3 regions of the Mesorhizobium sp. BAC0120 genome follow, and region 1 is predicted to be linked to each of the others. Evidence: predicted binding sites of a transcription regulator. Region 1 holds the regulator's gene; each other region holds the start of a gene.
What was found. The regulator HrcA, encoded in region 1, represses chaperone genes, less so after heat shock. The targets are predictions, from matches to a motif close to GTTAGCACTCNCNNNNNGNGAGTGCTAAC.

Region 1 (10,335 bases):
TGCATCATCGCCGATCTCTGCAAATATCCGGAGAAGACAAGCTCGGTTCCCGCGCCGCTCGTACCGATTGCGCCGCTCGCTCTCGAGCCGGCTTGAAGGCCGTTTTCCTAAGCCGCCTGGCGAAGCGCCGTTGCCTTGGCCGCGATCTTCGGATCGCCGGCGGACAGCATCTTGAAAAGATGCACCATCATCGCCGCGGAGAAGAGCGGCGCAAGCAGGTTGAGCAGAGGAACGGAGACGAAGGCGGCAATCAGCAGGCCTGCGAGGAAGACCGTGAGCGAGTGCCTCCGGCGCAAGGCCTTTGCGTCCTCTTGAGCCAGATGGCGCATTGCCGCGAATTCGAAGAATTCGCGGCCGAGCAGGTAGCCGTTGACGACGAAGAAGGCGACGATATTGACGCCGGGAACCAGCAGCAAGAGCAACGCAACGATGTTGCCCAGGATTACCACGCCGAAGAATTTGAGCGACTGCATAAGAGCCCGGCCGATGGGCAGCGCTACGCCGGGCGGATCGGCCGGGTAATCAATGCGCTCGACCGCCTCGGCGACGTCGTCGAGGAAAAGCCCGGCAATCGCCGCAGTCACCGGCGCGACGAGCAATGCAAGCGCTACAGCCAGGCCGATGCCGGCCAGGATCGCTGCTATGAAGGTCAGCCAGCCGGCCCAGGACGGCAAGCCAGGCAGGAGCGTGTCGATCCACGGCAGCGCCAGCCAGTCGAAAACTTCCTTCAACCCGAACCACAAGGCGATCAGCGCGATCAACGTCAGTCCGAAAGTCTTGAAGAAGACTGTGCGGAGCTCTGGGGAAAACAGGTTGCGGAGCGCAGCATGCGCAGCACTGAGGATCATCGAGGTCTCCGTCGGACCGCTCTCGAAATAGTCGAGCACCCCGGCCGGCGCAAGAAAACCAGCATCCAGACTTGAATTGCCCCACGAAATCGGTAGACCCGCGCCCGGCCCGTTCGGTGAAGCGGGGTTGCGGCTGCGGAGAACCGGATGAGCCAATACGACGTGTTGTGCATCGGCAATGCGATCGTCGACATCCTTGCCGAGTGCGACGACGCCTTTCTCGTCGAGCACGGTATCATCAAGGGCGCGATGAACCTTGTCGATGCTGAGCGTTCGGCCCTGCTCTACAGCCATATGGGGCCGGCGATCGAAGCCTCGGGTGGCTGCGCCGGCAATACGGCTGCGGGCGTGGCAAGCTTCGGCGGCACCGCCGCCTTCTTCGGCAAAGTCTCGAACGACAAGCTCGGTGACATCTATCGGCACGATATCCGGGCGCAAGGCGTCGCCTTCGACACCAAGCCACTCGCCGGCAATCCGCCGACCGCCACCTCGATGATTTTCGTCACCCCGGATGGCGAGCGCTCGATGAACACCTATCTCGGCGCCTGTATCGAGCTTGGCCCGGAGGACGTCGAGGCGGACAAGGCAGCCGCCGCCAAGGTCACCTATTTCGAAGGGTATCTGTGGGATCCGCCGCGCGCCAAGGAGGCGATCCGGCTCACTGCGCAGCATGCCCACGCCGCCGGACGCGAGGTATCGATGACCTTGTCCGATCCCTTCTGCGTCGACCGTTACCGCAGCGAATTCCTCGACCTGATGCGGTCGAAGACCGTCGATATCGTGTTTGCCAATGAAAGCGAGGTGAAGTCGCTCTACCAGACCTCGTCTTTCGAGACCGCGCTCGATCTGATCCGCAAGGATTGCAAGCTCGCGGCGGTCACGCGCTCGGAAAAGGGTTCCGTGGTGGTCTCGTCGAGCGAGACCGCAGCCGTTCCGGCGATCGAGATCGAGAGGCTGGTCGACACGACCGGCGCCGGCGACCTTTATGCCGCCGGCTTCCTGTTCGGCTATACAAATGGCCGCAGCCTTACCGACTGCGCACGGCTCGGCTCCCTTGCGGCCGGCCTCTGCATCCAGCAGATCGGGCCACGCCCGCGCCAGAATTTGCGCGAAGAAGCGCAAAGGGCGGGACTGCTTTAGTCCTCTGGTAGGCGAACGCTTTCGTCAGCCGGGAAAAGTCTCGATACGCTGCAGAAACGGGCGAAAGCCGGCCTTTGCGTAAACCGGGACCGCGCTCGGGTGGTCGTTCGTATCTGTGTGCAGCCAAATTCGGTTGGGCGAATGCTGCCAACACCGGCGCAACGCGTGATCCAGCAGGTAAGGACCGAAACCCTTGCCTTGCACGGCCGGGACCAGCCCGAAATGGACCAATTCCACCTCCGGCTCGCCGACCCTGGCGAACTCGCAAAATCCAATTGCCTCCCCATTCAAGCGGAGGACGTGAATATGGGTCGAGGGAACGGTGAGCAAACGATCGAGCGTCTCGGGCTCCACTCTGAGCCGCTCGTCCCACTGAAGCGGCTCCCCGACGGCTCTGTAGAGCGTCATGTAATCGGTGCGGCCAAGCCGCTCCCGTTCAACCCTCAGGCTGGAGTCCGGCGAAGATTTGGGAGCCGCTGGCGGCGGCTCCGTCATCTCCATGTAGGTTACCAGGAGGTCGACCATGGCCGCCTTCGCTAGAGCATTTTGCAGCCAAGTGGAATCACTTGGCGTTGCACAAATGCGGCAAAAACAAATGGATAGAGCGGCATCCCGGATTTATCCGGGCGTCAGCCGCTCCAGGGCTGCGCCGGGGTAAGGTAGGAAGCGCGCCGGCCTAAATTCCGGCTGGGTCAGGCGTCCTTCTCGGCCTGCTCATTCACCGGTCCCGGCTCGGCCGGTGCTTCGGCTTCAGCGGCTTTCGACTTGTTTTCCGCAGCGGCAGGTTTAGGGCCGCCCTTGGCGACTCCGACCATCGCCGGCCTCAGCACCCGATCGCCGATCGAGTAGCCCGCCTGCACGACCTGCACCACGGTATTGGCCGGCACGTCCGGATTCGGCACCTCGAACATCGCCTGGTGGAAGTTCGGATCGAACCTCTCCCCCTCGGGATAGAGTTTCTTCACGCCGTGCCGTTCCAGCGCGGAAAGCATCGCGCGCTCGGTGATGTCGACGCCCTCGATCAGCGCCTTGAACCCGGCGTCGGCCGAGGCCTTCGCGTCATCGGGGACGGCCTCAAGTGCGCGGCGCAGATTGTCGGAAACCGAAAGCATGTCGCGCGCGAACGCGGCGATGGCGTAGCTGCGGGCGTCATGCACGTCTCGCGCGGTCCGCTTGCGCAGATTCTCCATCTCCGCGGCAACGCGCAGCGCACGATCCTTCAGTTCCTCGTTTTCCTTCAGCAGCTTGACGACGACCTCATAATCGCCGGTGTCGTTCGCAGGGGTATTGTTGCCGTTCTCAGGCTGTCCTTCGGAAAATCGCTCTTCGTTCGACTTGTCGCTCATCGCGTGTCTGTCATCTCTCTCGTGGGTGGTCCAGAAAATTGCGCCCGATATCGAGATTCAGGCGACAAAAATCAAGGCACTAAGGGGATTCCATTCCTATCGCGAGCCTGCGATAGCTTTGATCAGGCAGCAGGTCCATTCAAAGACTGGTTATGCCGACGCCGCCGACCGGCTCCGTCATGACTTGGGATTCGAAACCAGCGATCAGCGGCCGCGCCGTCGCAATCGCAGCCTGTACCGCCGGCAAGGACAGCGATGCCTTGTGGCTTTCAGCATTGTCCCAGACTTCGGTGACCCAGATGACGTCGGCATCCGCCGTGTCCTTGGCCACGATATAGCTCAGGCAGCCAGGCATCTGCTTGGTGCTCCCGAGCAGAAGCCCAAGCAAGGCATCCCGCTGGCCGGCGTTGGCTCTCATTTTTCCGATCAGGCCGAACATCGCACCTCCTTTGCCGAGCCTACCGCAGCATCCGGCTCACCATCTGCGCGGTATAGTCCACCATCGGCACGATGCGAGCATAGTTGAGCCTTGTCGGCCCGATCACGCCGAGCGCACCGATCACCCGCGCTTCCTTGTCCCGGTAAGGGGCGACGATCAGCGAGGAGCCCGATAACGAGAAGAGCTTGTTCTCCGAACCGATGAATATGCGCACGCCGGAGCCTTGCTCGGCGAGGTCGAGGAGCTGGATCACCCCTTCCTGGTTCTCGAGATCCTCGAACAGATGCCTCAGAAGGTCGATATCGGCCTGCGCCGTCACATTTTCCAGGAGATTGGCGCGGCCGCGTACGATGAGCCGCGCCGGCAGGCCGCCCTCGGAGCCGGCCCAGACAGCCAGCCCCTTCTCGACGAGCTCCTGGGACAGCGTGTCGAGCGCAGCCTTCGTCTCCTCCTTCAGCCTCGAGATGCTCGTCTTGGCCTCGGCGAGCGTACGGCCATGGATATGCGCGTTGAGAAAGTTCGTGGCCTCTTGAAGCTGCGAGGCCGTCGTGCCGAGGGGCAGCTCGACGATGCGGTTCTCGACGTCGCCGTTCTGCGAGACCAGCACGGCGAGCGCCTTGGTCGGCTCGAGCTGGATGAACTCGATATGCTTGAGGGGCACTTCGTTCTTCGCAGCGACGACAAGGCCGGCGCCGCGCGACATGCCGGACAGCATCTGGCTCGCCTCGGTCAGCATATGCTCCAGCGAGGCGCCGCTGCCCGATGCCTTCACTTGCGCCTCGATCGAGCGGCGCTCGTCGTCGCTGAGATCGCCGATCTCCATGAAGGCGTCTACGAAGAAGCGCAGGCCGCGCTGCGTCGGCAGCCTGCCGGCCGATATGTGCGGCGCATAGATCAAGCCGAGCTGCTCGAGGTCGCTCATCACATTGCGTATGGTCGCCGGCGACAGGCTGACCGGCAGCACGCGCGACAGGTTGCGCGAGCCGAGCGGCTCGCCGTCACGCAGGTAGCTTTCGACGATTACACGGAAGATGTCGCGCGAGCGCGCGTCGAGGGTTTGGAGGGTCTGGTCGGGATCGATTCTGGCCATGGCATCCGGTGGTGGAGCAACACAGCAAGGATATAGCCAGCGGGAAAGCGAACACAACCTCGGGCTAGTGTCGAGATTTCGAAGTTCGCCTCATTTTGATATCGGGCTCTGAACGAACTTTGAAATCAAAACGACACTAGGACTCAATAAGTTGCTAGTGTCCCTGAGATTCTGAAATTCGCCCTGAGCCCTATCTCAAACTCAAGCGAATTTCAGAATCGGGACACTAGGCCGGCGGCGTTTTCCTTTGCGCAGCGCGCCTTGGAGGGCTACAAGCCCGCGACGATTCCCTGAACAGGATTTCAGATATGCGGCCATCGAAGCGGCAACCGGACGAGATGCGCGCCATTTCCTTCGAGCGCGGCGTTTCCAAGCACGCGGAAGGCTCCTGCCTCGTCAAATTTGGCGATACGCATGTGCTCTGCACCGCCAGCCTTGAAGAGAAGGTGCCGAACTGGATGCGCAATTCGGGCAAGGGCTGGGTGACGGCCGAATACGGCATGCTGCCGCGTTCGACCGGCGAGCGCATGCGCCGCGAGGCATCGACCGGCAAACAGGGTGGCCGGACGCTGGAGATCCAGCGCCTGATCGGCCGCTCGCTGCGCGCCGTCGTGGACCTGCAGGCGCTCGGCGAGCAGCAGATCACCGTCGATTGTGATGTCATCCAGGCCGACGGCGGCACACGCACGGCCTCCATCACAGGCGGCTGGATAGCGCTGCACGATTGCCTTGCCTGGATGGAGGCGCGGCAAATGGCGAGCGTGTCCAGGGTGTTGAAGGACCACGTCGCCGCGATCTCCTGCGGCATTTTCGACGGCGCTCCCGTGATCGATCTCGACTATGCGGAGGATTCAGCCGCCGGCACCGACGCCAATTTCGTGATGACTGGCAAGGGCGGGCTCGTCGAGGTGCAGGGCACCGCCGAAGGCGAACCGTTCAGCGAGGAGCAGTTCCTTAAGCTGATGGCTTTGGCACGCAAGGGCATCGCACGGCTGGTAGATCTGCAGAAGATGGCGGTGGAGTAGGCCTTTCTGCAAAATGCTTACGCCCTTTCGCGCCCCCCTCTGTCCTGAGCCTGTCGAAGGGGCCGGACATCTCCCCCGCAGGGGAGGAGATGTCCGGCCCCTTCGACAGGCTCAGGACAGAGGGGGGCAACGTAAGGAGCTGACTGTTCCGAAGGAGAGCACACTATGACTCCCTCGACCATCCTCGAATCCGCCCTTTACGTGACCGATCTCGTTGCCGCCGAAGCCTTCTACCGTGATGTGCTCGGCCTCGCCCTGGTCGGAAAAGTCGAGGGCCGTCACGCCTTCTTCCGCTGCGGTAATGGCATCCTCCTCATCTTCAATGCAGAAGCCACCGAAGTGCCGCCTGCGCCCGACGCAAAGCTGCCGGTCCCGCCACACGGCTCCCGCGGACCGGGCCATCTCTGCTTTTCCGCGACTGCGGAGGAGATCGAGCGCTGGAAAGCCGTGCTCACAGCCAAGGGCACCGCGGTCGAGGCCGATTTCGAATGGCCGCAGGGCGGCCGCTCCATCTATTTCCGCGATCCTTCCGGCAATTCGCTGGAATTCGCCGAGCCACGCATCTGGGGCCTCTGATTGATGCATGCCAAGCATGACCTCTCCGGACGGCGGATCGTCGTCGCCAGCCACAATTCCGGTAAGCTCAGGGAGATCGCAGATCTGATCGGTCCGTTCGGGCTGGAGGCCCGCTCGGCCGCCGAATACGACCTGCCCGAGCCGGACGAGACCGGGACGACCTTCGAGGAGAATGCCTATATCAAGGCACACGCGGCTGCCGTCGCCACCGGCCTGCCGGCGCTCTCGGACGATTCCGGAATGTGTGCCGATGCGCTTGGCGGCCAGCCCGGCGTCTATACGGCCAACTGGGCGGAAACCCCCGACGGCAAGCGCGATTTCGGCATCGCCATGCAGAAGGTCGAAGATCTCTTGCGCGAGAAGGGCGCGCTCGAGCCTAAGGACCGCACAGCGCGCTTCGTTGCGGTCTTTTGTCTATGCTGGCCCGATGGTTACGCGGAATATTATCGCGGCGAGGCCGAGGGCCATCTCGTCTGGCCGCCGCGCGGCGAGTTGGGCTTCGGCTACGATCCGGTGTTCATGCCGAATGGCTACGACAAAACGTTCGGAGAGATGACTGCCGAGCAGAAGCATGGCTGGAAGCCGGGTGAAGCGAATGCACTCTCGCACCGCGCTCGCGCCTTCCAGAAATTTGCCCGGGCGAGGCTTGGGTCGAGATGAACGATCCCGGCTTCGGCGTCTATATCCATTGGCCGTTCTGTGCGGCCAAATGCCCCTATTGCGACTTCAACAGCCACGTCCGCCATCAGCCGGTTGACCAGGAGCGTTTCGCCGCGGCCTTCGCGAAGGAGCTCGCCGCCATGCGCGACCGCACCGGGCCGCGTACCGTCACCAGTATCTTCCTCGGCGGCGGCACGCCGTCCTTGATGAAGCCGGAGACAGTCGGTGCCGTGCTCGATGCAGTGGCAAGTAATTGGACCCTGGCAGAGGGCGCCGAGGTCACGCTGGAGGCCAACCCGTCTTCCGTGGAAGCTTCGCGCTTCCGTGGCTATCGCGCGGCCGGCGTCAACCGCGTCTCGCTGGGTGTGCAGGCGCTGAACGATGCCGACCTGAAATTTTTGGGCCGGCTGCACAATGTCGACGAGGCGCTCATCGCGATCGCGCTGGCCCGCGAGATTTTCCCACGGCTTTCCTTCGACCTTATCTATGCGCGCCCTGGCCAGCAGCCCGAGGCCTGGGAGGCCGAGCTCAAGCAGGCCATCGGTCATGCGGTCGACCACCTCTCGCTTTACCAGCTCACGATCGAAGAGGGCACGCCGTTCCATGCCTTGCATGCGGCGAAGAAGTTCGCGATCCCCGAGCCTGACGCGGCCGCCGAGCTCTATACGGTAACGCAGGAGGTCACCGCTGCGCACGGTTTGCCGGCTTACGAAATCTCAAACCACGCCAGGCCGGGCGCTGAGAGCCGCCACAACCTCACCTATTGGCGCTATGGCGAATATGTCGGGGCCGGACCGGGCGCGCATGGCCGTTTCATCGAAAACCGCATGCGCGTTGTGACGATGACCGAAAAGGTGCCGGAGACCTGGCTTAACCTTGTCGAGGCGAAGGGCCATGGCGTAACCGGCGGCGAGACGCTCACCCGTTCTGAAGAGATCGATGAATTCCTGCTGATGGGTCTGCGGCTTGCCGAAGGCATCGATCTTGCCCGTTACGAGGAGCTTGCCGGCAAGCCGTTCAACGCGCCCCGGCTGTCGATCCTGCAGGAGGAAGGGCTGATCGAGCAGATCGGCAATTCGCGGCTGCGCGCAACGCCGGCCGGCATGATCGTGCTGGATGCGGTAGTGGCCGATCTGGCGCGGTAGAGCATGGTCGCGCACCGGATGAATGATGCCACTGCAATTCATCCTGCTCCAGCTTTGCTCAGCTCCGCCCGAAGCTTGTCGGCGCAGGGCTGACGATCGTCATCGCGCCGCCGGCGCCGACTTCGTAGACGGCGTAGCCGCGCTCCGGCGTGCCATTGGAGAGAAAGCGGAAGACCCCCGTATAGCCTGAATAGCCAGCTGGCTCCTCGATCACCGGTCTGGTGAAGCCGGCCGCCCCGTACCGCTTGACGATGCCGGCGACCATGGCGACCGTGTCATAGGCGAGGGCCGAGTTGATGGAGGGATCGGCACCGAACTTCTCGCGGTAGCGCGTTTTGTAGGTCGCGAGCCTGGTCTGATCGGCATCAGCGAACCAGGCGCCGACGAGCGCGGGGTCGGTAAGGTTCGAAGTCGTCCACTGACCCGTGCCGATCAGCTTCTTCGAGGCGAGGTCGACCCCGCTGGACCTCAGCGCCGCGGCGACGGCATTCGGGCTGCTGCCGCCGTCGGGAATGAAGATCGCCTGCGCCTGTCCGGCGGCTTGAGCGATCGAGGATGCCGCGACTTGCAGCGAGCTGTCGTCATAGTCGTAGCGCGCCGACTGGATGAGAGTTCCGCCGTTCGCCGCGAGTGTGCGCTTGAGCTGGTTCTCGGCGACATCACCGGCCGGGCCGTTCGGCAGCAGCGCTACGAAGCTGCGGTATCCGCGCATGATTGCAAAGCTCACGCCGCGATCGACGATCCCCTCCGGCAAAAAGGAGTTGAGGTATGTGCCGCCGCCCGCGACATTGCCATCCGACGAGAAGGCGATGTCGATCTTGTTGGCAGGCCGCAGCACCGTGGCGGCCTGTGTCACCTCGGCGGCAAAGAGCGGGCCGAGCACCGCGGAAGAGCCCTCCGCGCCGGCTTCGCTTGCCGTGGCTAGCGCCTGCTCGGGTTTGCCGGCGGTATCCTTCACCACGAGTTCGATGGTCTGCTGGCCGAATTCCTCGGCCGCCATCTTCGCTGCATTGCGGAACTCGGTTGCTATTCGGCTGCCGTTCCCCGGTGCCGTCATCGGCAGCAGCACGGCGATGCGGACCGGGCCTGTACCGATGATCTCGCCTTTTGCCGGCGGCAGCGTGATGGCCGGGGGCGGGTCGGGTTGCGACGGTTGAGGAAGGCCGAAGGGGACCGTTTCGCAGGCCGACAGCAGCAAAGCGGCGGCGACAGCAAGTCGCGCGGCACGAAATTCCAAACCCATATACCCCTTGCCTGAGCGCCGCACCCATCGAGCTGCGGCCAGATTTTGCAACCGGCGCCCCGACATGTCAAAGAACGCGCATGACCGAGACGGAAAGACGCAGACAGACCGAAGACGAGAAGCAGGTCCGAAGCTTCGTGATCGCGCAAGCCGAGGTAGCTGCGCGCCCGCTGGCGCCTGCTCTTTATCTTGTCGCGACCCCGATCGGCAATCTCGCCGATATCACGATCCGCGCTCTCGAAACACTTGCCGCTGCCGAAATCGTCGCTGCGGAGGATACGCGCGTCACGCGCGTGCTCCTCGATCGCTATGGCATTCGCAAGCGGCCGACGCCCTATCATGAGCACAATGCCGACGAGGCCGGCCCGCGCCTGATTGCTGCTTTGGCGGAAGGCAGGAGCGTCGCGCTGGTTTCGGACGCGGGAACTCCTCTCGTCTCGGACCCCGGCTACCGGCTGGTCGAGCGCGCGCTTGCGGCGGGTGTCAAGGTGATCCCGATCCCAGGGCCATCGGCGGTGCTCGCAGCGCTCACGGCTTCCGGTCTGCCGTCCGACTCCTTTCTGTTCGCAGGTTTTCTGCCTGCCAAGGCGGGTCAGCGAAAGAGCCGGCTCGAAGCGCTGCGGACGACGCCTGCGACGCTGATCTTTTTCGAATCGCCGCACCGGCTTGGCGAGACGCTTGTCGCCATGGCGGAGGTGTTTGGCGAAACCAGGCATGCGGTCGTCGCGCGCGAGCTGACCAAGGCCTTCGAGGAAACGCGCCGCGGCGCGCTCGGCGAACTGGCGGCCCATTATCGCGAGGCGGCGACCCCGAAAGGCGAGAT
Region 2 (10,335 bases), on a different contig from region 1:
AGGACGGGCGCCAGATCGAGGCTCGCGTGACGGAACTGCGCCCGTTAGGCGAATTTGCCACCTGGCGTGCGGCCCGCGCCGTCGGCGACCACGATCTCAACTCTTTCCGGCTCCGCCTCGATCCAAACGGCGATGTGGACGGACTGGAGCCCGGGATGACTGTCTGGCTCGCCGCTCATCCTTAAGCCTCCCGAGTGCTTCGCGCGGGATCGCCGGTGGCGGCGTCAAGAGAGACCGCAAGCATGCAGTCAGCAAGATGTCGAACTACAGTGACATTCCAGGCGTCATAGCTGATCCGATCGTCCAGACCGGGTTGCTTGCGGCCGTCGGAGCCCTGGTGACGCGTGTTCTCCTGCGTGGTCACCCGACGCGTCGTCTGATCGGCCAGTTGGCGTTCTTTTTGGCGCTTACCATCCTGCTGCTCTATCACGGCATCATTCCCTACGAATCCGGCCCTGCGAACGCGTCAACGCTGCAGCGCGTATTCATCGGGATCGCCAAGATCATATGGTGGACCAACGCCGCGTGGTCGCTGATCAGCGTCGTCCGCGTCTTCCTGACCTTCGAACGGCAACCCCGCGAGACGCAGCTTCTTCAGGATCTCGTTGTTGGCGTGATCTATGTCGGGGCGATCCTCTCGGTCGTCGCCTATGTCTTCAATGCGCCGGTCGGGACCTTGATCGCTACGTCCGGCGCGGTTGCCATTGTCCTCGGCCTTGCGCTGCAGAGCACCTTGAGCGATGTCTTTTCGGGCGTCGCGCTGAACCTGGCCAGGCCTTACAGGATCGGCGACTGGCTTGTGCTGAGCAGCGGCATCGAAGGCAGGGTCGTCGAGACGAACTGGCGGGCGACACATCTTCTGACGGGTGCGAACGATCTGGTGATCGTCCCTAACAGCGATCTTGCGAAGGCGCGGCTGACCAATCTCAGCAGCCCCGAGCGAAGCCACGGCGTGACGCTCACGGTCCGGTTCCGGCCGACCACGGCGCCGTCTGCCATGGCCGAGGTGATGCGCTCCGTTCTCATGAGCAGCAACTCTATACTCACCAAACCCGACCCCGCCGTTGAAGTGCTCTCCCTCGACGGAAGCGCGGTCGAGCTGGAGCTGAGCTTCAGGGTTGCCGACCTTGCGATGGCTTCAAAGGCGAAAAGCGAGATCCTCGACCTGATCTATCGTCATGCCAAGGCAGCCGGATTGGTTCTTTCGTCTCCGGAGGGCGCCGCCATTGCAGACGCTGCACCGCAAACCGATGAGCCGATGTTTGGGCATCACAGCACGGCCTGGCGGCTCCTCGACGCCATCGCGCTGTTCGCCTCATTGACCGAGGACGAAAAGGAAGCGCTGGCATCGACAATGGTTCGTCGGACCTTCCGCAAGGGCGAGATCCTGGCCGAGCAGGGCGCGGTATTGAAGTCGCTCATGATTGTGCGCAGCGGGGTCGCGGCGATAATTCGGCGCGACGGAGTGCACGAAACGGAGTTGGGGCGCTTGGCTCCCGGGGACTTCTTCGGCGAAGGCGGTCTTCTGACAGGCGCTGGCGAGTCAGGGACGATCCGGGCTCTGACCTTCGTTGTCGTGTTTGAAATCACGCAGGAAGGGTTAGCTCCCTTGATGCGCGACCGTCCCGCGATTGCAGATGAGCTGGCGTCGCTTCTCGCCAAGCGGAACGCATCCGAGCTGCTTCGGCTTGGGCACAGCGACGGCGCTGCTGCCGCGACGATACTACCGCTCGGGGCGCGGATCCGGCATTTGTTCAACCTTTGACTTCCCGGATTGGTTCGCTCGCAAGGGCCACTGGGCGCGGCAAATTCACTCGCCCACGACTGAAGAAACGTTCCACGGAACAATGCGGTGGGCCAAACTAACGGCTTTCGAGCTTGTCATGTCCAGCAGAGTAATTCGCCTTATGGCCCCTTAAGAAAGGCTTCCTCCCTATGATCAAGGCCTGTTCTGAAGCCAGAATCCTTCTTTTGGAACTTGTCGAACAACTCAGTCGTTCACCGGCCAACTGTCCCTGCGGTGTCCTGGGTGATGCCACGCACAATGAGAATAGTCATGGCCGCGCCGATGCCTCGAGAAGGAATGCCAAGTCCCAGGCTTGACGAGACGGAATTCAAGTCTCGCTACCGCCAACAATTTTGCGACCCCGCTTTCGATAAGGTACGCGAAGATATCGAACGCATTGCTGCTGTGGCGTGGGATAGTTACCGGCATTCCAGAAAGAGCCCTTTGACAAAGAAGGCGGGTCCGGGTTTCGCCGATCCGAATTATGACCTTTCGATCGACTGGCTTGAGGCCCGCGCCGCAATCGCGGCCGCGCAGTCGAGGTACGAGGACCGATCGGGTCCGTTGCGCATCCTCATCATCAATGGATCATCTCGGAGTGAGCATACCTGTCCCGGCGAGATGTCGAAGAGTTACCGGCTCACCGAGATCGCTCGCAGCGCTGTGGCCGAGCAAACGCCTGTGAAGGCAACGATCCTCGACCTTTCGAGACTCGCCTCGGAATATGGACGGAACATACACCCCTGCAAGGCGTGCTTTTCGACGGCGGCTCCGCTCTGCCATTGGCCGTGCTCTTGTTATCCGAACCACTCACTCGGACAGGTTCAGGACTGGATGAATGACATCTATCCTCGATGGGTCGAAGCGCATGGCATTATGATCATCTCGCCGGTCAACTGGTATCAAGCGAGTTCGCCGGTCAAGCTGATGATGGATCGGCTGGTTTGCGCCGATGGGGGCAACCCTGATCCGACTCTGACGCAAGGCAAGGACGCCAGGAGGGCCAAGCAGATCGAAATGGACGGCTGGGACTATCCTCGCCATCTCGCCGGCCGGCTGTTCTCGGTCGTGGTGCACGGTGATGTCGAGGGCGCCGAGAACGTTCGTCGATCACTGGCCGACTGGCTGCGCTTTATGAAGCTGGTGCCTGCGGGACCGCACGCCGAACTCGATCGCTACATCGGTTACTGGAAGCCCTACGCCAGCAGCCACGATGAGCTCGATCGCGACAATGACGTTCAGCAAGAAGTGCGCAATGCCGCTTTGGCCCTGGCAGAAGGCGTGATGGAGCAAAGGGCAGGGCGGTTCAAAGTTATTGGCGCTTCGCGCGAAGACCCTCGGCAGAAATAGCTGATTTTTCTTTTTCCGCTGACGAAGTCGGCTGCCGCAATGCCCCGCTAGAGCAGGATGAATTGGAGCGGAGTCATTCATCCTGGTCTAGCTCTTTGTTTTTGCAGCATGATCTTACCCGAAAAATCTGCAACTTTTCGGGATCATGCTCTAGCGACGTGCGGCAAAAGCCTTCATACCCGCTTTGATCGAGTCGAGCGCTTCACGCGTGTCATGCCATCCTTTGAATTTTATGGTCTTTCCGGTTCCGACGACCGATGACAAGAAGAACTGCTCGATTTCCCTACGAAGCCGATCCGGTACGCCGGCGGCCGCAACCTGCTCGTCAGCTGCGTCCTCTTTGTGCGGAGAGAAGACATAGCGGTCGTTGCGGACGACTATGCCGTCCTGGTCTTTTTGCTTGACGCACAACGCACCCAGCAGATCGCACTTAATGACGATCCCCGGAGCGGTCGCCGCCTGATGAATAACAAGTCCGTCTAGAGGGTCGCCATCATCCCCAAGCGTTGAAGGGACGAAGCCCCAGTCATAGGGATAAATCATCCCCACGGGCAACGGCCGCTTATAGCCGAACGTCTGGGTCTCCGGTTCGTAAGCAAATTTGGCTGCTGCCCCGCGCGGGGTCTCGACCACGACCCTGATCAGCCCTTTCGTGGTGGTGGGGAGACTAAGATAGTTGGGCATCCGTCGGTTTCCTTGTCGACATCTGCGTGCGCCGCAGCCAGAGCGGAACGGCGTACCAGAGCGCAGCGAGGGCTATTCCAACCACCGCCGCACCTACGGCCGCAAGCATCCGATCGTGAAATATTGCCACGGTCGCGACATAGAAATCGGTCGCGATGCCGATGAGGATCGGGGCGAGCGCCGCCGTCACCAGCAGCGATCCAATCGTGTGAAAGCGGAGCGCGTCACGACCGGCAAAGGACAACCGATGTACGGTGGCTGGCGTCAGGAGTAGCATGATTGCCAGAGCAATAGCGCAGAGTGATACGAAGTGGACCGTACGGTCGATCTTGGAAAGCTCGGAAAAAGTGCTGGTCATCGTGACGGCGAACTGGAACCCGAGCAGCGCCTGTGCGCCTGGTAATACAACGCGCGCCTCTGTCAGCATCTGGTCTATGCGCTCGTGCAGATCGATCTGCATATTGTCTGGCAACGGCTTACCCTCTCGCTCCGAGACAGGAACAAATCTCCTCAGTCCGATCCCGACGCCATACCATAGAGACAGCGCCAGCACGGCCGCTGCAACAGACGCCGCCGCGGCCATTCCCGAGCCGCCATAGGGCTCGATCACCACGAAGAAATCGCAGGCGAGCGCGATCCCGAATGGCAGCAGGGCAAGGTTGGCGAACCAGCCTGCAGCCCGGAAGATCCGGTGGGTTGGGAGACCCCGTTCGACCAGGCGATGTTGGGAAGGCGCAGCAATCAGGAGGGCCAAGGTGGCCACGATGCAGCAAAGCCCCAAGCATGAAAGAAACCTCACCTCTTCTGATGCCGATGCGAACCGCTCCTGAAAGGCACCTTGCAACTGGAATCCGAAGAGGACCTGCGTCCCCAGCATCTGCATGCGCAGTTCGTCCAGCGCAACGTGCAGCGTCTTCTCGAATTTCATGACGATGACCGCTTCTGGGATTTGAATGCGAAATCGGGGCGCAGGTTCCTTAGCCGGCGCAGGGAGGGGCGGTCGTGCTGCTCCCTTGTCGGAACCCGTTGCAGGCGCAGACCGTTGACCACAATCATCCCAAGGAGAATTTGCGATGCCACAAGGCGACAAGGACAAATATACCGACAAGCAAAAGCGCAAGGCGGAGCACATCGAGGAAGGCTATGAGAAGCGCGGTGTCTCCGACAAAGAGGCTGAGCGGCGGGCTTGGGCGACGGTGAACAAAGAGTCCGGCGGAGGCAAGAAGTCGGGCTCCGGTCGCGGTCACAAGGAGTCGCATGCCTCCTCCCGCAAAGGTGGTCACGCCTCGCACACGCATCACTAGCAACCGAAAGGCGGCCGGATGCCCGGCCGCCATTCCCCAGAACGATCCGCTTGAGGCTGGCAGCCACAGGACCGAGCGCTCATCGTTCACCTTCTCGATGGCGCCGAGCTGCTGGGTTAGTCAGAGGCTCCTGGGGTTCAGTCTGCAGGATCGCCCGATGATCCGTTTAGCCGCCTTGTTCGGTCTTGCGTCATTGATCGCCGCCGTGAGCCTCAGTCCACGGATTGCGGCCGCCGAGGACGAGCCGGCTTATGGACCGGAATTGCAGGGGTTCGATTACGCTTACCCGGTAATGCGCTTCACGTTCTCTTCGCAGGGCCAGGAGTTCCAAATGGCCTATCTCGACGTGAAACCGCCGAACCCGAACGGCCGCACCGTCGTGCTGCTGCATGGCTAGAACTTCTGCGCCGCCACCTACTGACGAAATAGAAGCGGTCTCTTGGGGCGTAAAGTTCCTTCTGCGTCAGGCAGCGGTCGAAGCATGGGCCGTCGCCGAGACCTGCTGCGCGGCGAGAAACATCAGCACCGATGCAGCCGTTCGCCGATTCCAGCCTGCGGATTCAGCCATGTCGAGCAAGCCCGTCAGCAGCGGCCTCAGCGCGCTCCTGCATTCGGTTTCGTAAGCCAGAAAGTCTCTTGCCGGATGTGTCGGAGACGGAACAGCTCCGGCGGTCGTCATCATGTTCATGGCACGCTCCAAGTGGTCCAAACCGGCTGCCCGCTCCCGGCAAGGGGGAGCAGGCAGCCTTTATGATGCTTTAGAAGTCCATGCCGGCGCCGGCGGGCGGTAGAGGCGCGGCTTCCTTCTTGGGCTTCTCGGCCACCATGGCCTCGGTGGTCACCAGCAGGCCGGCAACGGATGCGGCGTCCTGAAGCGCGGTGCGCACGACCTTGGCCGGATCGATGACGCCCTGCCTGTAGAGGTCGCCGAATTCGTTGGTCTGGGCGTTCCAGCCATAGGCGAAATCGCTCTTCTCGCGCAGCTTGCCGACGATGATCGAGCCTTCCGCGCCGGCATTCTCGGCGATCTGCCGGGCGGGCGCCTCGATGGCCCGTCGTATGATGTCGACACCGTATTTCTGGTCGGCATTGGCGGTGATGACATTATCGAGGGCCTTTACCGCCCTCAGAAGCGCCACGCCTCCGCCGGGGAGGATACCTTCCTCCACCGCCGCCCGCGTGGCGTGCAGCGCATCGTCGACGCGGTCCTTCTTCTCCTTGACCTCGACCTCCGTCGAGCCGCCGACGCGGATCACCGCGACGCCGCCTGCGAGCTTCGCAAGACGCTCCTGCAGCTTCTCGCGGTCGTAGTCCGAGGTGGTCTCCTCGATCTGCTGCTTGATCTGGGCGACGCGGCCCTGGATCTCGGCCTTCTTGCCGGCGCCGTCGACGATCGTCGTGTTCTCCTTCTCGATCACCGCCTTCTTGGCCCGCCCGAGCATGTTGAGCGTCACGTTCTCAAGCTTGATGCCGAGATCCTCGCTGATGGCCGTGCCACCGGTGAGTATGGCGATATCCTCGAGCATCGCCTTGCGACGATCACCAAAGCCAGGAGCCTTGACGGCCGCAACCTTCAGGCCGCCGCGCAGCTTGTTGACGACAAGCGTGGCGAGCGCCTCGCCCTCGACGTCCTCGGCGATGATGAGCAGCGGCTTGCCGGATTGCACCACGGCTTCCAGAACCGGAAGCAGCGCCTGAAGATTGGCGAGCTTCTTCTCGTGGATGAGCACGTAGGGCTCGTCCAGCTCGACGCGCATCTTTTCCTGATTGGTGATGAAGTATGGGGAGAGATAGCCGCGGTCGAACTGCATGCCTTCGACCACCTCGAGCTCGGTCTCGGCGGTCTTGGCCTCCTCGACGGTGATCACGCCCTCATTGCCGACCTTCTGCATCGCCTCGGCAAGGAAGCGGCCGATCTCCGCATCGCCATTGGCCGAAATAGTGCCGACCTGCGCGATCTCGTCGTTTTTGGTGACCTTTCGCGCGTTGGCCTTGAGCTCTGCAACCACAGCCTCGACCGCCTTGTCGATGCCGCGCTTGATGTCCATCGGGTTCATGCCCGATGCAACGGCTTTGGCGCCCTCCCTGACGATTGCTTGGGCAAGAACCGTCGCGGTCGTGGTGCCGTCGCCGGCCAAGTCATTGGTTTTGGAGGCAACCTCGCGCACCATCTGTGCGCCCATGTTCTCGAACTTGTCTTCGAGCTCGATTTCCTTGGCGACGGTAACGCCGTCCTTGGTGATGCGCGGCGCGCCGAATGATTTGTCGATGACGACATTGCGGCCCTTGGGCCCGAGTGTGACCTTCACCGCATTGGCGAGGATATCGACCCCGCGCAGCATCCGCTCACGCGCGTCGGAATGGAATTTGACTTCCTTGGCAGCCATGGATCACTCCTTCAATAGGCAGCTTTCGTTGACTGTTTGAGCTTGGTTTGCGGGCCGATCAGGCCGCCTTCTTGAGCTTCGCTGTTTCTTCGATCACGCCCATCACGTCGCTTTCCTTCATGATCAGCAGGTCCTCGCCGTTGAGCTTGATCTCGGTGCCGGACCATTTGCCGAACAGAATGCGGTCGCCGACCTTCACGTCGAGCGCGACCAGCTTGCCGCTCTCGTCGCGGGCGCCAGGACCAGCGGCGATGACTTCGCCCTCCTGTGGCTTCTCCTTCGCAGTGTCAGGGATGATGATGCCGCCGGCCGTCTTTTCCTCCGCCTCGATACGGCGGACCAGGATACGGTCGTGCAATGGACGGAACGTCATATCGTTCTCCTCACGGACAAACAGATTGTGAGAGGTTCCTCCGCTCCGGAAGGGTCCCGGAACGTGGCACGCGAGCTTCTACAAACCTCGCGCGCATGGCGAGTTAAGTTTGAGCTTTTCGGCTTTCAAGAGGTCGCGCAAAATTTTTTGGCACTCGCTATCGGTGACTGCTAACGACGTGAAAACATAGGGTTAATTTGATCGAAGCCGAGTTTCCAGGCTTGAATTTCCCGCGGGGTCGAACAAGATCATCCTCGTGCCCGGCGACGCATCGGGCAGACGGAAAACCAGACCCCGAACAAAGGAGTTTTTTGGAAACGGAGGAATTCGATGGAGCGCCAGAACTTCTCGACGATCATCCCCTCGCTCGCATCCGAAACATCTGATTTCTCGCTCGACCGGCTGCTCTCGCCGGCGCAGCACTTCAAGCATCCCGATGACGTGCTGAACGACCTTACGCTCGATCTCCAGGAAAAGCGGGCGATCCTGTCGTCCTGGGCATCCGATGCCTGCGCGGTCGAATCGATGCCCGCCTTCCGTCATCCACCTGGTGTCGAGGAGCCAGTGTCCTTCGATCAGATCATGGATGCGCTGCGCCAGCTCGATGGAGCGGCCGCACCATCACTTCCGACCACCGATCACCAACACATGTTCGACCGCGTGGTCGCGTGAAACTGATGGGTACAACGGTCAGCAGGGGACTATCCGCGCCGCCCGGCGTCGGCTCAGCTCCAGGCCGCGCCGTCCAGGGCGTCGATGGGAAACTTCAGGTATCGCCGGCCATTGGCTTCCGGTTCCGGCAGGCGGCCGCCGTTGATGTTCACCTGCAGGGCATGCAGGATGAGCCGCGGCATCGGCAGGGTCTTGTCGCGCGCCTCGCGCATCGCCACGAAATCAGCCTCGCTGCGGCATCGCGAGATATGGATGTTGTTTGCGCGCTGCTCCGCGACCGTCGATTCCCAGAGCGGTTCGCGGCCTCCCGGCTGATAGTCGTGGCCGGTGAAGAGGCGCGTCTGATCAGGCAGCCTTAATATTTCCTGGATCGAACGCCAAAGGCGGCTGGCGCTGCCGCCGGGGAAATCCGCCCGCGCCGTGCCGCTGTCTGGCATGAAAAGCGTGTCATGGACGAAGGCGGCGTCACCGATCACATAGGTGATCGAGGCAAGCGTGTGTCCCGGCGAAAAGAGCACCCTGGCCGGGATCGAGCCGATGACGAAGCTGTCGCCTTCGGCGAAAAGCCGATCCCACTGCGAGCCGTCGCAACGGAAATCCGGCCAATTATAATAGCCCTTCCAGAGCTCCTGCACCTCGACGATCCTGGAGCCGATCGCGGTCGGTGCGCCCGTCTTCTGCTTCAGGTAGAAGGCAGCGGAAAAATGGTCGGCATGCGGGTGTGTGTCGAGGATCCACTCGACCTCGAGCCCCTCCTCGCGCAGGTAGTCGAGTATGGCGTCGGCACTGCTCGTAGCCGTCGCTCCCGATTTCTCGTCGAAATCCAAAACCGGATCGATGATGGCACATTTCCGCGTCGCCGGATCCGCAACGACATACTGGATCGAGGACGTACGGTGATCGAAGAAGGCCTTCACCAGTGGCCACTCTTCAGTCATTGTTGCTTCCTCGATGTTGGCCGCTCCGCGGACGGTGTTGCCGATGGGGCGAGCGCACCATGCTCAGCCCAATACATCGGGCCCCCGGTCCAGGCCGGCCAGCCATAGCCATGCACCCAGACAACGTCGACGTCGGAGCTTCGCAGCGCAATCCCTTCGGCGATGATCTTGCGACCTTCCTCGATCATAGGGGACAGGCAGCGATCGAGTATCTCGGCATCCGAAACCGGTCGTCGTTCCACGCCGGCGCGGACCGAGAGCCCGGCCAGCATTTCTTCGACGATCGGCGCAGGCTTTGGCTTGTGACTCGCGTCATAGTCGTAATAGCCGGCGCCACTCTTCTGGCCAAAGCGCCCAGCCTCGCAAAGCAGCTCGTCCATCGTCGAACCGGTCGAGCGTTCGGGCGTCCAGCCAAGGTCCAGTCCTGCGAGATCGGCCATGGCGAAGGGACCCATTGGCATGCCGAAATCGTACAGCACCCGGTCGACGTCCCAGGGCAGCGCGCCTTCGAGGATAAGCTGGTTGGCTGCCCGCTGGCGGCGGGCCAGCATTCTGTTGCCGACGAAGCCGTGGCAGACTCCGACCACGACGCCCGTCTTGCCGATGCGGCGCGCCAGCGCCATCGCAGTCGCCAGGACGTCGGCGCCGGTGCGCGCTCCACGCACGATCTCAAGCAGCCGCATCACATTTGCGGGGGAAAAGAAGTGCAGCCCGAGGACCTGCGCGGGCCGGGAGGTTACCGCTGCTATTTCGTCGACGTTCAGGAAGGAGGTATTGGTGGCAAGAATGGCATCCGCCCGCGCCACACCGTCAAGCCGGGAAAAAATCGCCTTCTTGACCT
Region 3 (10,335 bases), on a different contig from region 1:
TCATCGTGGTCGCCAGGGTATGAGTGAAAACATGAACCCCGGCGAATGATCACCGGGGTCCATCGAAGATGGTTGCGGGCCGACCATGCCGAGCAAGACCAGCCGAGAACCGGCTATCTTGATGTGGTCACGTAGGCGATCTCGTCATCGTCGCGCTGCCTGCCGCCGAGCGCCGCGGCGGCGCTGGCGATGAAGGCGCCGACCAGCAACGGTAGTGCACCGACCAGCGCGAACGTCGCTCCGGCCTTGCGTGCGGTGTCGGCAGCTTCCTGCGCGGTTACCTTGGCCTGCTCGACCTGGGCCAGGACGGCATCGACGCGCGCGGTTGCATCGGCTTGAGACAATCCCGTGCGGGCTGCTACGAGTTGGCCAAGATAGGCCTTGTCGTCTGCGGACATTTCTCCCGCTGCCGCGCTGGCGATGAGGATCCGCGAGGCCTGCGCGGCCGCAGCCGTGTCGCCTTCCGCTCCCGGTGCCGCCAGTCTTGCAGCATCGGCGGGACGGAAGAGGGAGTCGACGAAATAGGAGGTCGCATCGGTTCCACCACCGTCTCCGGCATTTGCCGATGCTCCCGCCGAGGCGCCCATCGCAGCTCCGGATGCCACTTTGGACGCCGCCTGAACGCCCGTGCCGATTGCCGCCGACAGGGCCGAGCCCAGCACGAAGACGACGAGCAGCGTCGCCAGCGCCCAGGCCATGAACCCGTGCGCGGTATCGCGGAAGAAAGTCTCGTCGGTATGGATGCCGACCCATTTCGTGCGAAGACGCCCGGTCAGATAGCCTCCGAGCCCGGACGACAGCCATTGCACGATGACGAGCCAGATCGCCGTCGAGACCGCGAAGGTTGTGACGCTGGCGCCCGTGTTGGACCACGGTGAAACCATGGTGAGGCCGAGGCCGGAGCCAAGAAGCATCAAGATGAAGGTGAGCGTCGCGGCCGCGAAGGCGCCGGCGACGATAGGCCCCCAGCTGACGGCCGACGAGGATGACTCGACCGGAGCGGCCACGTCAGTGGCGAGGATGGTTGAAGCCATGATTGTCCTCCTATCGCATGAACAGAGCGAGAAGGATGATGATCGGAATCGGAACCCCGAGTAGCCAGAGCAGAATGCCGCGACCCATGATGGTCTCCTGTCGAAGGTATGAAAGCTGAAAAGAAGCCAGCCACCGCGGCGGCGCCGGGTGGCTGAATGTGGGTCAGGCGGCCTTGGCCATCTCGTTGGCGGATGCGTCCGCCAAGCCGGTCAAGGCCTTGTCGGTCATGGACTCCTCGCCGAGCGTCTGGTCGAGCAGTTTGGAGGCCTCTGCCATGCCGAGGACCTCGGCCCAGCGTTTGAGTGTGCCGTAACGCGTGATCTCGTAATGCTCTACGGCCTGGGCCGACGAGATGAGGCCGGCATCGATCGCTGCCGTGCCCTTGAAGGTTTCGATGATCTCCTCGCCTTCAGAGATGATGCCTTCGATGGCGTCGCAGGTCTTGCCCTGAGGCCGCTTGCCCATCAGTTCGAAAACCTGCTGCAGGCGGTCGACGTGGCCCTCGGTCTCGTCCTTATGCTTCTCGAACGCCGCCTTGAGTTCAGGCGATGATGCCGCGCGGGCCATCTTGGGAAGGGCCTTCAGGATCTTGCGTTCTGCGTAGTAAATGTCCTTGAGCGTATCGTGGAAGAGATCTTCCAGTGTCTTTTCTTTTGCCATGGGAGTTTTCCTTTGGTGCGCATCTTGTGAGCGCTGCCATTCACGAGGTCGTGAAGCGCATCACATACAGCGTCCCGCAAGCCGAAAGGTTCCGCATGCCCCCGCTCTCACTGCGCGCGGAGCGCGCTCTGAAGCGGATAAAACTGATTCGTAGTGTGCTCTCGGAAAGCGATCGCCAGGTTCCGACGTCCAATTCGGCGAGCGTTCTTTGAAGGTCAGCTGTCGTGAGCGGCTTTCTAATGAACCGGCTGCCTTCGGCCATATCCGATGTATTCGGTCTCCTTTGGCCGGACACGACGATTAGGTGACAGGGCGGCCACCGGTCCCGAACCACAAAGGTCAAAGTGAGGCCATCCATGGTTCCCGGCATGTCCACGTCCGTGATCACCGTCATGATGGCAGGATCGGATTCCAGCATCGCGATCGCCTCGTCGGCATTGGCCGCCTCGAGAACCGGGAAACCCATATCTTCCAGCGATGCCACCAGATCCATCCGGATGAGCGGCTCATCCTCGACAGCGAGTATCTTGGCTGCAGGGCGGGAGGTCACCGAGGCTCCATATGATGCAGAATTGCATCCAAGCCTCCGCGCATCGGGAATGGCAGCTCGCTGCAAGTAGAGAGAACCGCCCGTTTAGTCGTTTGGTTCCGGGTGGCTGGAATTTTTCCGAGCCGGCGATGATGCACGGATATCCAGAACAAATCTCGTCGACGAGGCGTCCGATGTCACTCCAAGCGTTCCGCCATGGGCCTTCGCAATCTCGGAAGCGATGAACAGCCCAAGGCCGAGACCTTCGACATTCCGTCCACCTTCGCCTCTCGCAAATGGCTCGAAAAGGTTTGCAAGCGTCTCTGCCGGAATTGGAGTGCCGCTGTTCTCCACGGCGAGTTCGAAACCCGCCTTATCTGCTTTTGCTGACACGCGGACCGGCTTATCCACGTCGCCGTAGCTCAAGGCATTGCCGATCAGATTGGAAAGAAGTTGTGCGATGCGACCGTTGTCCACCGGCACGGCGTGTTCCACCGAGACCTCGGCAATGATCGACCGATCAGGGTGCGCGGTCCGCAGTTCGTCGACAACCTGATCGAGTGTTCGCTCGAGGAGATGGGCATCCGCCTCCAGATCGAGCGTCAGCCCGCTTCCCAGCCGGGATCTCGCGAAGTCCGCGACATTGTCGATCAAACCACGCATGCGTAGCACGCTTCCCTGCATCAGCAGCAGGATCTGTCTGCTGTCGGGTTCCGCCTCATGCCTGCGCATCAGCAGCTTGGCTCCGGAGACGATAGAGGCGAGCGGATTGCGCAGATCATGGCCGAGCACTGCGATGAACTTCTCCCGCATCGCGCCGAACGCTCTTTCCCGGGCAAGCAATTGCTCGCTCACGGCGATCTGATCGACGGAATCGAGATGGGCGGCGATCAATTCTGCAAAGAGCCTGAACATGCCGACGATTTCCGGATCCTTGAGCTTGGCCGGCTTCGGATCGATAGCGCAGAGCGTCCCGAAGAAGGAGCCGTCCTTGCGAAAGATCGGCATGGAGATATAGCTCTGGAAGCCATACATCGCCGGCGTCGGATGACCGCAATAGATGGGATCTTCTGCGACGTTGTTGATGATGACGGGATCTCCGCTTTGGCGAATCTCGTGGCAGATGGTGGTTGCGACCTTCAACTCACCTCCGGGCTGAAGGCCGAACGCGATATGGTCCAGCACGCTGCACGCGATCCAGCGATCCTCGGTGACGCGTGCGACAGCCGCAAATCCCATTCCCGTAGTTCGGCACACCACGTCGAGGATGGTCGGCACTGCGTCAATCTTCCCGATGGCGTCGATGTCCGCCTGGTAGTCGCTTTTCAATTGTTGGCTCTCGGTGAGATTGTAGCGGAGACATCTCCGTGCCGGCGGCGCGCTGAGACGAACTCGGCGCCCATGGCACAATCCATCCTAACAATGCGCCAAAGAGAGGCGGATCGCAATTGGAAACGCAACTTGCCGGCGATCGTAACGAGCCTTTGGCCGGACAGAAAGACTGTCCATTTGAAGGAACATCTTGACCGTATCGCCGATCTGCCCGTGCAATCTCTTGTAGAGCAGGCGGAGAAGGTCGGCTTGCAGCCAAGGCGACACTCGGACTCGCAAGGGGCAGCTCTTCACGGCAAAGCGATGTCGTCGCCTGCTACCGTGATGTCGTCCTATGACGTGCCTCACGAAACGAGATGAGACGCTGGCTGTTTTCATCCCAAAGAACGAGCTTCAAGCAACGGAAGCTTTGCATGATGGTGATATGGCCGATGCCGCACAGTTCCGGGTAGTCCCTCAGCACTTCCGGAAGCCGGTAATACGGCACTCTGCTCGAAAGGTGGTGGACGTGATGAATGCCGATGTTGGCCGTCAGCCATCGCAAGACAAAGGGCAGTTCATAATATGAGGAGCCGTGCAGAGCGGCGTCCTGGAATTGCCATTGCTGCTTTTGCGACCAGTGCGTTTCCTCGAACTGATGCTGGACGTAGAACAGCCAGATACCGGCTGATCCGGCCATCACCACGACCGACAGTTGCACGAGCATGAACGACCCGATGCCGACCAGCCAGACGAGGCCGAGGGCCAGAACCAGGATCGCCAAGTTGGTCGTGATGGTCGAGACCCACGGTTCGAGCCCTGAGCGCATCATGCCGAAGGGCAGCCTTTGCTTGAACAGGAAAAGCCAGATGGGGCCGATGCCGAACATCACGGCCGGGTTGCGGTAGAGCCGGTATGCGAGCCGGCGCGATCGCGACAGGGACCGGTACTCGGCCACGGTCAGGGTCGTGATGTCGCCGACGCCGCGCGCGTCGAGATTACCGGCCGAGGCGTGATGCGCCGCATGTGCACGACGCCAGTAATCGTAAGGCGTGAACGTCAAGACGCCGATCACGCGACCGGTCCAGTCATCCGCCTTGCGGTGGGCGAAGAAGGAACCATGGCCGCAATCGTGCTGGATCATGAACAGGCGAAGCAGGAAGCCTGCCGCCGGAACAGTCAGCGCCATTCCCAACCAGACGCCATGATACACCGCCATCGCGGCGAGCGTCCAAAGGCAGACGAACGGGACAAGCGTCACCATCAGTTCGAGCAAGCTGCGCCCCCTGCGCGGCTCCCGGTAGCTGGCGAGAACCTTCGGCCAGGCCCGTTCGCCGCCTCGGAGCGCAGGAGATGTGGCTTTCGTCAACGACAATGGTCGTGCCTCGATAGGTTTGGAGACTGCTTTACGGAACGGTCCGGACGCAAAAGCCGTGGTGTAGAGAAGTCACCACGATTGGGTTTTCATAAGAGGCGGTTGTCCTCGGCCGTCTGACGAGCATGCCGTCGGTGTAGGCTTTCCGGCGCCGTTCGGCAGCCGCCTTGCGGATGTTTTCGAAGCGGTTTTGTTCGTTCTCTTTTGTTGCCGGCTTCGGATCGGCTTTCTTGACAGAGTTGGCCATCGAATAGATTCCTGTCGCTGGTGGATGGCGAAAGAGATCGCCGGAAACCTGCCCGGCGATCAGGGACATCTCGCCTCGAATCTATGCGGCGAGAGCCATGGCGCAAGCCTGGACGCCCAGCCTATCTGGGCTGGTCTGTCCGGGCATGGTCGCCCAGCCGCCGGCCTCGATGAACTGCCGTTTCGCGTAGCTGTCGGCCAGGGCCTTCAACTGAGCAAGTTTCGCCGCCTTATCCGGCGCCGCGTTGAACCTTTCGACGCATATGGCGGACGCCAGTTCTCCGCGTGCGTTGTCGCCGGCCGTCGCCGCCATCGCCTGTGAGGTGCCGCCGGTCACCCAGCCGCCCCAGCTAAAGCCGACGACCATCGTGGCGACGACCGCCGCAATGCACGCCCAGACCAGCATGGTCTTCGAAGGCTGATAGTCTTCCCAACGCCGTGAGAAGGATCGATTCGTCGTACTTTGCATGGCCATGGTATCAATCCTTTCTGATTGAAGTTCCGATTACCCTCCGCCGTCGGCGGAGAGTTGAGGCACTGCCTTCGCATATCGGCTCGGGCGCGACGGCCTGAAACGAAATGCGGGATTGCTAGACGCCATCCCAGGCATCCGCGACTGTCGATGCGCCTAGTAGCCCATTGCGCTCATACCGCCATTTCCGGCTGCCGAGGCGGCGGAATCTTTCACCGGGATATCGGCGATCATCGCTTCCGCGGTGATCAGCAGGGCGCCGATCGAGCCGGCATCCTGCAAGGCGGTGCGAACGACCTTGGCGGGATCGACGATGCCGGCCTTGATCATGTCGACATAGGTCTCCGTCTGCGCGTCGAAGCCCTGGTTGCGATCCTTGCTGTCCGTGAGCTTGCCGATGACGATCGAGCCCTCGACGCCGGCGTTATCGACGATCTGCCGGATCGGGGCTTCGAGCGCCCTGAGCACGATCGAAATGCCAGCGGTGACGTCCGCATTGGCGCCCGTCAGCGAAGCCAGCGCAGTCCTTGTGCGCAACAGTGCGACGCCGCCGCCCGGAACGATGCCTTCCTCAACCGCCGCGCGTGTGGCGTTCAGCGCGTCGTCGATGCGATCCTTCTTCTCCTTGACCTCGGTCTCGGTCGCACCGCCGACGCGGATCACCGCGACGCCGCCGGCGAGCTTGGCCAGCCGCTCCTGCAGCTTCTCCTTGTCGTAGTCCGATGTCGTTTCTTCGATCTGCGCCTTGATCTGGGCGATACGCGAGGCAATTCCGGCCTTGTCTCCGGCACCATCGATGATCGTGGTCGTATCCTTCTCGATCACGACCCGCCTGGCGCGCCCGAGCATGTCCAGCGTGACGTTTTCCAGCTTGATGCCGAGGTCCTCGGAGATCATCTGTCCGGCACTCAGCACGGCGATGTCTTCCAGCATGGCCTTGCGGCGGTCGCCGAAGCCCGGCGCCTTGACGGCCGCGACCTTCAGGCCGCCGCGCAGCTTGTTGACCACGAGCGTCGCCAGCGCCTCGCCCTCGACATCTTCCGAGATGATCAGCAGCGGCTTGCCGCTCTGCACGACGGCTTCGAGGATCGGCAGCATGGCCTGGAGGTTGCCGAGCTTCTTCTCGTGGATGAGGATGTAAGGGTCCTCCAGTTCCACGCGCATCTTTTCGGCATTGGTGACGAAGTAGGGCGAAAGATAGCCGCGATCGAATTGCATGCCCTCGACCACGTCGAGCTCGGTCTCTGCCGTCCTGGCTTCCTCCACGGTGATGACGCCCTCGTTGCCGACCTTGTCCATCACCCTGGCGATCATGGCGCCGACGCCGGCGTCGCCATTCGCAGCGATGGTGCCGACCTGGGCGATCTCTTCCGAAGATTTGACCTTCTTCGACTGCGCCTGGATTTCCTTGACGACGGCGGCGACGCCGAGATCGATGCCGCGCTTCAAATCCATCGGGTTCATCCCAGCGGCGACCAGCCTGGCGCCTTCGCGCAGGATCGAGGCGGCAAGCACGGTCGCGGTCGTGGTGCCGTCGCCGGCAAGATCGTTGGTCTTGGAGGCTACCTCGCGCACCATCTGCGCGCCCATGTTCTCGAACTTGTCGGCGAGCTCGATCTCCTTGGCGACCGTGACGCCATCCTTGGTGATGCGCGGCGCGCCATAGGCCTTGTCAATGACGACGTTGCGGCCCTTGGGTCCAAGCGTCACCTTGACGGCATTGTTGAGCAGTTCGACACCGCGCAGCATTCGGTCGCGAGCGTCGGTGGAGAATTTGATTTCCTTGGCAGACATGATGTTTGTCCAATCGATTCTTGAATGAGGACGCGGTCAGGCCGCCCTCTCGGCGGCCGCTTCGGTCTTTTCGACGATGCTCATGATGTCAGCCTCCTTCATGATCAGGAGATCCTCGCCGTCGATCCTGACCTCGGTGCCGGACCATTTGCCGAACAGGATGAAGTCGCCCGCCTTGACGTCGAGCGGGATCAGTGTGCCGTTCTCGTCCCAAGAACCGGGGCCCGCGGCGATCACCTCGCCTTCCTGCGGCTTTTCCTTCGCGGTGTCGGGAATGATGATCCCGCCTCTGGATTTCAAATCACCTTCCGCACGCCGGATGACGACGCGGTCGTGGAGCGGCCGGAATTTCATTGGGATCTTTCTGAGGCTGCGCGTAGGGCTGCCACGTCACCAACATAGGGCGTTTGGCACTCGATTGATAGGAGTGCCAAATTTAATTCTTACGTATTTGAAAATATTTCCTCGATCATCTCATATAATTTACAGAAATTATCGCTTTTTGAGGGTCGTACTGTTGTTTTCAATCGATTGTTTATTTTCTGTAAATCGGGATTTTTAATTTACGGCTGAAAATAAATAAAAGCATGCCACGCCTTGTTCGCACCTCAATTGAGGTGCATATAAGTGGCTCGTTGATTTGGCCGATTTGGGTTTTGCGGTGTCAGAGACCCGCCATTCACCACCGAATTCTCGACAGCGGCTCTATTGCGCCAATCCGGCGCATGTGTCGCTCCGTTCGAACCCTGGAATGAACGCCGACGCTGACCACGGATGTACTGGCAGCGTCGGCATCGTTCCGGTTCGGATGGGAATAATGCAGGAGGCGCCTCCGCGTGCGTCTGCGGGAATCGCAACCATGGCCAGCCGTACCACACAGACAGTCGTCCATTTCTCCGCGCCATTCAGCTTGCCGGACTTCGATACGCCGCAACCGGCCGGCGACTATCGCGTCGACCATGACGAGGAAGCGATCGAGGGCGCCTCCTGGCTTGGCTGGCGACGTGTCGGCGCTTTCATTCACTTGCCTGGCATCGGGATGCGCGGACCGACGCAGCAGATGGTGCCGATCAATCCGGCGGACCTCGACGCCGCACTCGAAAAGGACAAACAACCATGACTTATCTAAGCGCCCGGCAACCCGGTGCCCGATCGGTCCGACCCGCCCCCGCAACCCATCTTTTTGCGGTGGGCCAGGCCGTTCACCTGCGCGGCAATTTCGGCACATTCCCGAAAACCTCGGAAGTCTACCGCATCACCGGCACGCTCCCGCCGAGAGGAGATTCGCTCCAGGACCGCATCCGCAACGATGACGAACGCAATGAGCGGGTGGCGACACCGGACAGCCTCGAACCGGTCCGTCCCTCGCAATCCAGCGAAGGCGCAACCCTCATCGAAAGGACGTTCGGCCATGGCCAAGGGACAGAAACGCAGCAATCGCGAGATCAGGAAGCCGAAGCAGGAAAAGGCGCCGCCCAAGCCTGAAGGCGCGTTCAGCAACCCGATCAAGCTCGCCACAAACAGCAACGCTTCGCGTGGCAATGGCAAGGGCTGATGACCGCGATGCGATACCGGTGGGCAAGAACGATGAAGATCGTGATCGAATTCTACAGGACCCGCGACGCCGACGATGCCCATGCCGTCATCGGTCGTGAAGCCCTTGAGGTCGACGATCTCGACGGCGCCATTGCAGCCGCGCGGCTGTTGGCGCGAACCCTCGACATGCCACAGCGTCCCGACTCCATGGCGATCACCGACGCGAACGGCAAAACGCACTACTCCGGCGTCATCGACCCGGAAGCAGTGGACGAAGGAAGACAATGACCATGAATATGCAGCACGTCAAGGAGACTGAACGGAAGCGAATTGCAGCCGCGATCAGCGTCTGGGAAAACGAGGGCGGTGCGCCCAGCCAGGATTCCATGCACCATCAATATGGCCGTCGTATCGAAGCCGACCGTTCCTGGACTATCTATCATGTCTTTACCGGAGTTCCAGCGCGTTTCGGCGGCGATGCCATGACCGGCCTGAGCCGTCTGGATGCGACGCGTGGCATGTTGCGTCTCAACCTGCGCAACGCCGAACGCCGCAGGGAACGCATCGAACTCTCGTCCTTCAAGGCAGTTCCCAAAACGGCGGAGCGCGGGTCATGACGCTGACCTTTCCCAACCCAAGCCGCAGCTTCGACGAAGTCCGCAACGCCGTGCGCTTCATGGGCCATGACGGCATGTTCCAGATCCGCTTCTTCATCGAGGTGGGTGCGCTCACGAGGTCGGATGCTGCCAAACGCGAGGCGGGGGCGCTGGAAGCCAAATGCCTGTCGGCTTTCGACGCGTTGCGCCCATCCATCTACGATGTCGCGCGCGAGGCCTATTCCCACGGCCGCCGCGATTCCTACACGCTGACCGCCGCGGATTTCCGGTAACGTCTCAAGATGCTGATCCGCTATGGCTATGAGATCACGCTGACATGCCAGCAGCCCAGGGCCCTGGTCTGCCTGCTATCGGTCCATGAGGACCGCGCGGCCGACATCAGGATGCCGGAAACGACATTCACCACTCCCGACGTATCGGTCTCGACCTACCGCGGTCTCTTCGGTAACCGTTGTCGGCGCCTCGTTGCGCCGGCGGGCGACCTGACGATATGGGGCGACGCCACGATCGAGGATGACGGCAGGCTGGACAAGGTGGTACTAAATGCTCGTGAACTAGCGGTGCCTGACCTTCCGGACGACAGTCTCGTCTACCTCATGGGCAGTCGCTATTGCGAGACCGACCGACTCAGCCAGATCGCCTGGGATATATTCGGCACCGTTGCTCCGGGATGGGGCCGCGTGCAGGCGATCTGCGACTTCGTCCACAATCACATCCACTTCGACTACATGCAGGCCCGCTCGACGCGAACGGCCTTCGA

Region 2: the regulator HrcA is predicted to act here: its motif matches at 8,031-8,059, upstream of groES (co-chaperone GroES).
Region 3: the regulator HrcA is predicted to act here: its motif matches at 7,829-7,857, upstream of groES (co-chaperone GroES).

Annotation. Positions count from the first base shown of each region.
Region 1 covers NZ_JAWRCU010000018.1:62,144-72,478, reverse strand. The annotation lists gene nth (endonuclease III) at 1-96, shown strand, start outside; gene SAZ10_RS28135 (sulfate transporter family protein) at 108-848, opposite strand; gene SAZ10_RS28130 (adenosine kinase) at 996-1,988, shown strand; gene SAZ10_RS28125 (GNAT family N-acetyltransferase) at 2,013-2,513, opposite strand; gene grpE (nucleotide exchange factor GrpE) at 2,681-3,334, opposite strand; gene SAZ10_RS28115 (putative quinol monooxygenase) at 3,474-3,773, opposite strand; gene hrcA (heat-inducible transcriptional repressor HrcA) at 3,793-4,863, opposite strand; gene rph (ribonuclease PH) at 5,172-5,888, shown strand; gene SAZ10_RS28100 (VOC family protein) at 6,054-6,464, shown strand; gene rdgB (RdgB/HAM1 family non-canonical purine NTP pyrophosphatase) at 6,468-7,124, shown strand; gene hemW (radical SAM family heme chaperone HemW) at 7,121-8,269, shown strand; gene SAZ10_RS28085 (penicillin-binding protein activator) at 8,328-9,512, opposite strand; gene rsmI (16S rRNA (cytidine(1402)-2'-O)-methyltransferase) at 9,593-10,335, shown strand, end outside.
Region 2 covers NZ_JAWRCU010000006.1:298,846-309,180, reverse strand. The annotation lists gene SAZ10_RS16745 (HlyD family secretion protein) at 1-185, shown strand, start outside; gene SAZ10_RS16740 (mechanosensitive ion channel family protein) at 257-1,765, shown strand; gene SAZ10_RS16735 (flavodoxin family protein) at 2,057-3,136, shown strand; gene SAZ10_RS16730 (inorganic diphosphatase) at 3,287-3,820, opposite strand; gene SAZ10_RS16725 (DUF6328 family protein) at 3,804-4,748, opposite strand; partial or broken gene SAZ10_RS16720 (plasmid stabilization protein) at 4,894-5,103, shown strand; gene SAZ10_RS16715 (hypothetical protein) at 5,282-5,521, shown strand; gene SAZ10_RS16710 (hypothetical protein) at 5,588-5,812, opposite strand; gene groL (chaperonin GroEL) at 5,883-7,511, opposite strand; gene groES (co-chaperone GroES) at 7,570-7,884, opposite strand; gene SAZ10_RS16695 (hypothetical protein) at 8,215-8,556, shown strand; gene SAZ10_RS16690 (MBL fold metallo-hydrolase) at 8,610-9,494, opposite strand; gene SAZ10_RS16685 (3-hydroxyacyl-CoA dehydrogenase NAD-binding domain-containing protein) at 9,491-10,335, opposite strand, start outside.
Region 3 covers NZ_JAWRCU010000004.1:34,824-45,158, forward strand. The annotation lists gene SAZ10_RS10495 (FAD-dependent oxidoreductase) at 1-4, opposite strand, end outside; gene SAZ10_RS10500 (hypothetical protein) at 114-1,034, opposite strand; gene SAZ10_RS10505 (ferritin-like domain-containing protein) at 1,198-1,695, opposite strand; gene SAZ10_RS10510 (response regulator) at 1,736-2,245, opposite strand; gene SAZ10_RS10515 (GAF domain-containing sensor histidine kinase) at 2,330-3,553, opposite strand; gene SAZ10_RS10520 (fatty acid desaturase) at 3,873-4,910, opposite strand; gene SAZ10_RS10525 (hypothetical protein) at 4,942-5,226, opposite strand; gene SAZ10_RS10530 (hypothetical protein) at 5,239-5,631, opposite strand; gene groL (chaperonin GroEL) at 5,785-7,422, opposite strand; gene groES (co-chaperone GroES) at 7,459-7,776, opposite strand; gene SAZ10_RS10545 (hypothetical protein) at 8,282-8,542, shown strand; gene SAZ10_RS10550 (hypothetical protein) at 8,539-8,907, shown strand; gene SAZ10_RS10555 (hypothetical protein) at 9,010-9,246, shown strand; gene SAZ10_RS10560 (hypothetical protein) at 9,249-9,575, shown strand; gene SAZ10_RS10565 (DUF1488 domain-containing protein) at 9,572-9,847, shown strand; gene SAZ10_RS10570 (transglutaminase family protein) at 9,857-10,335, shown strand, end outside.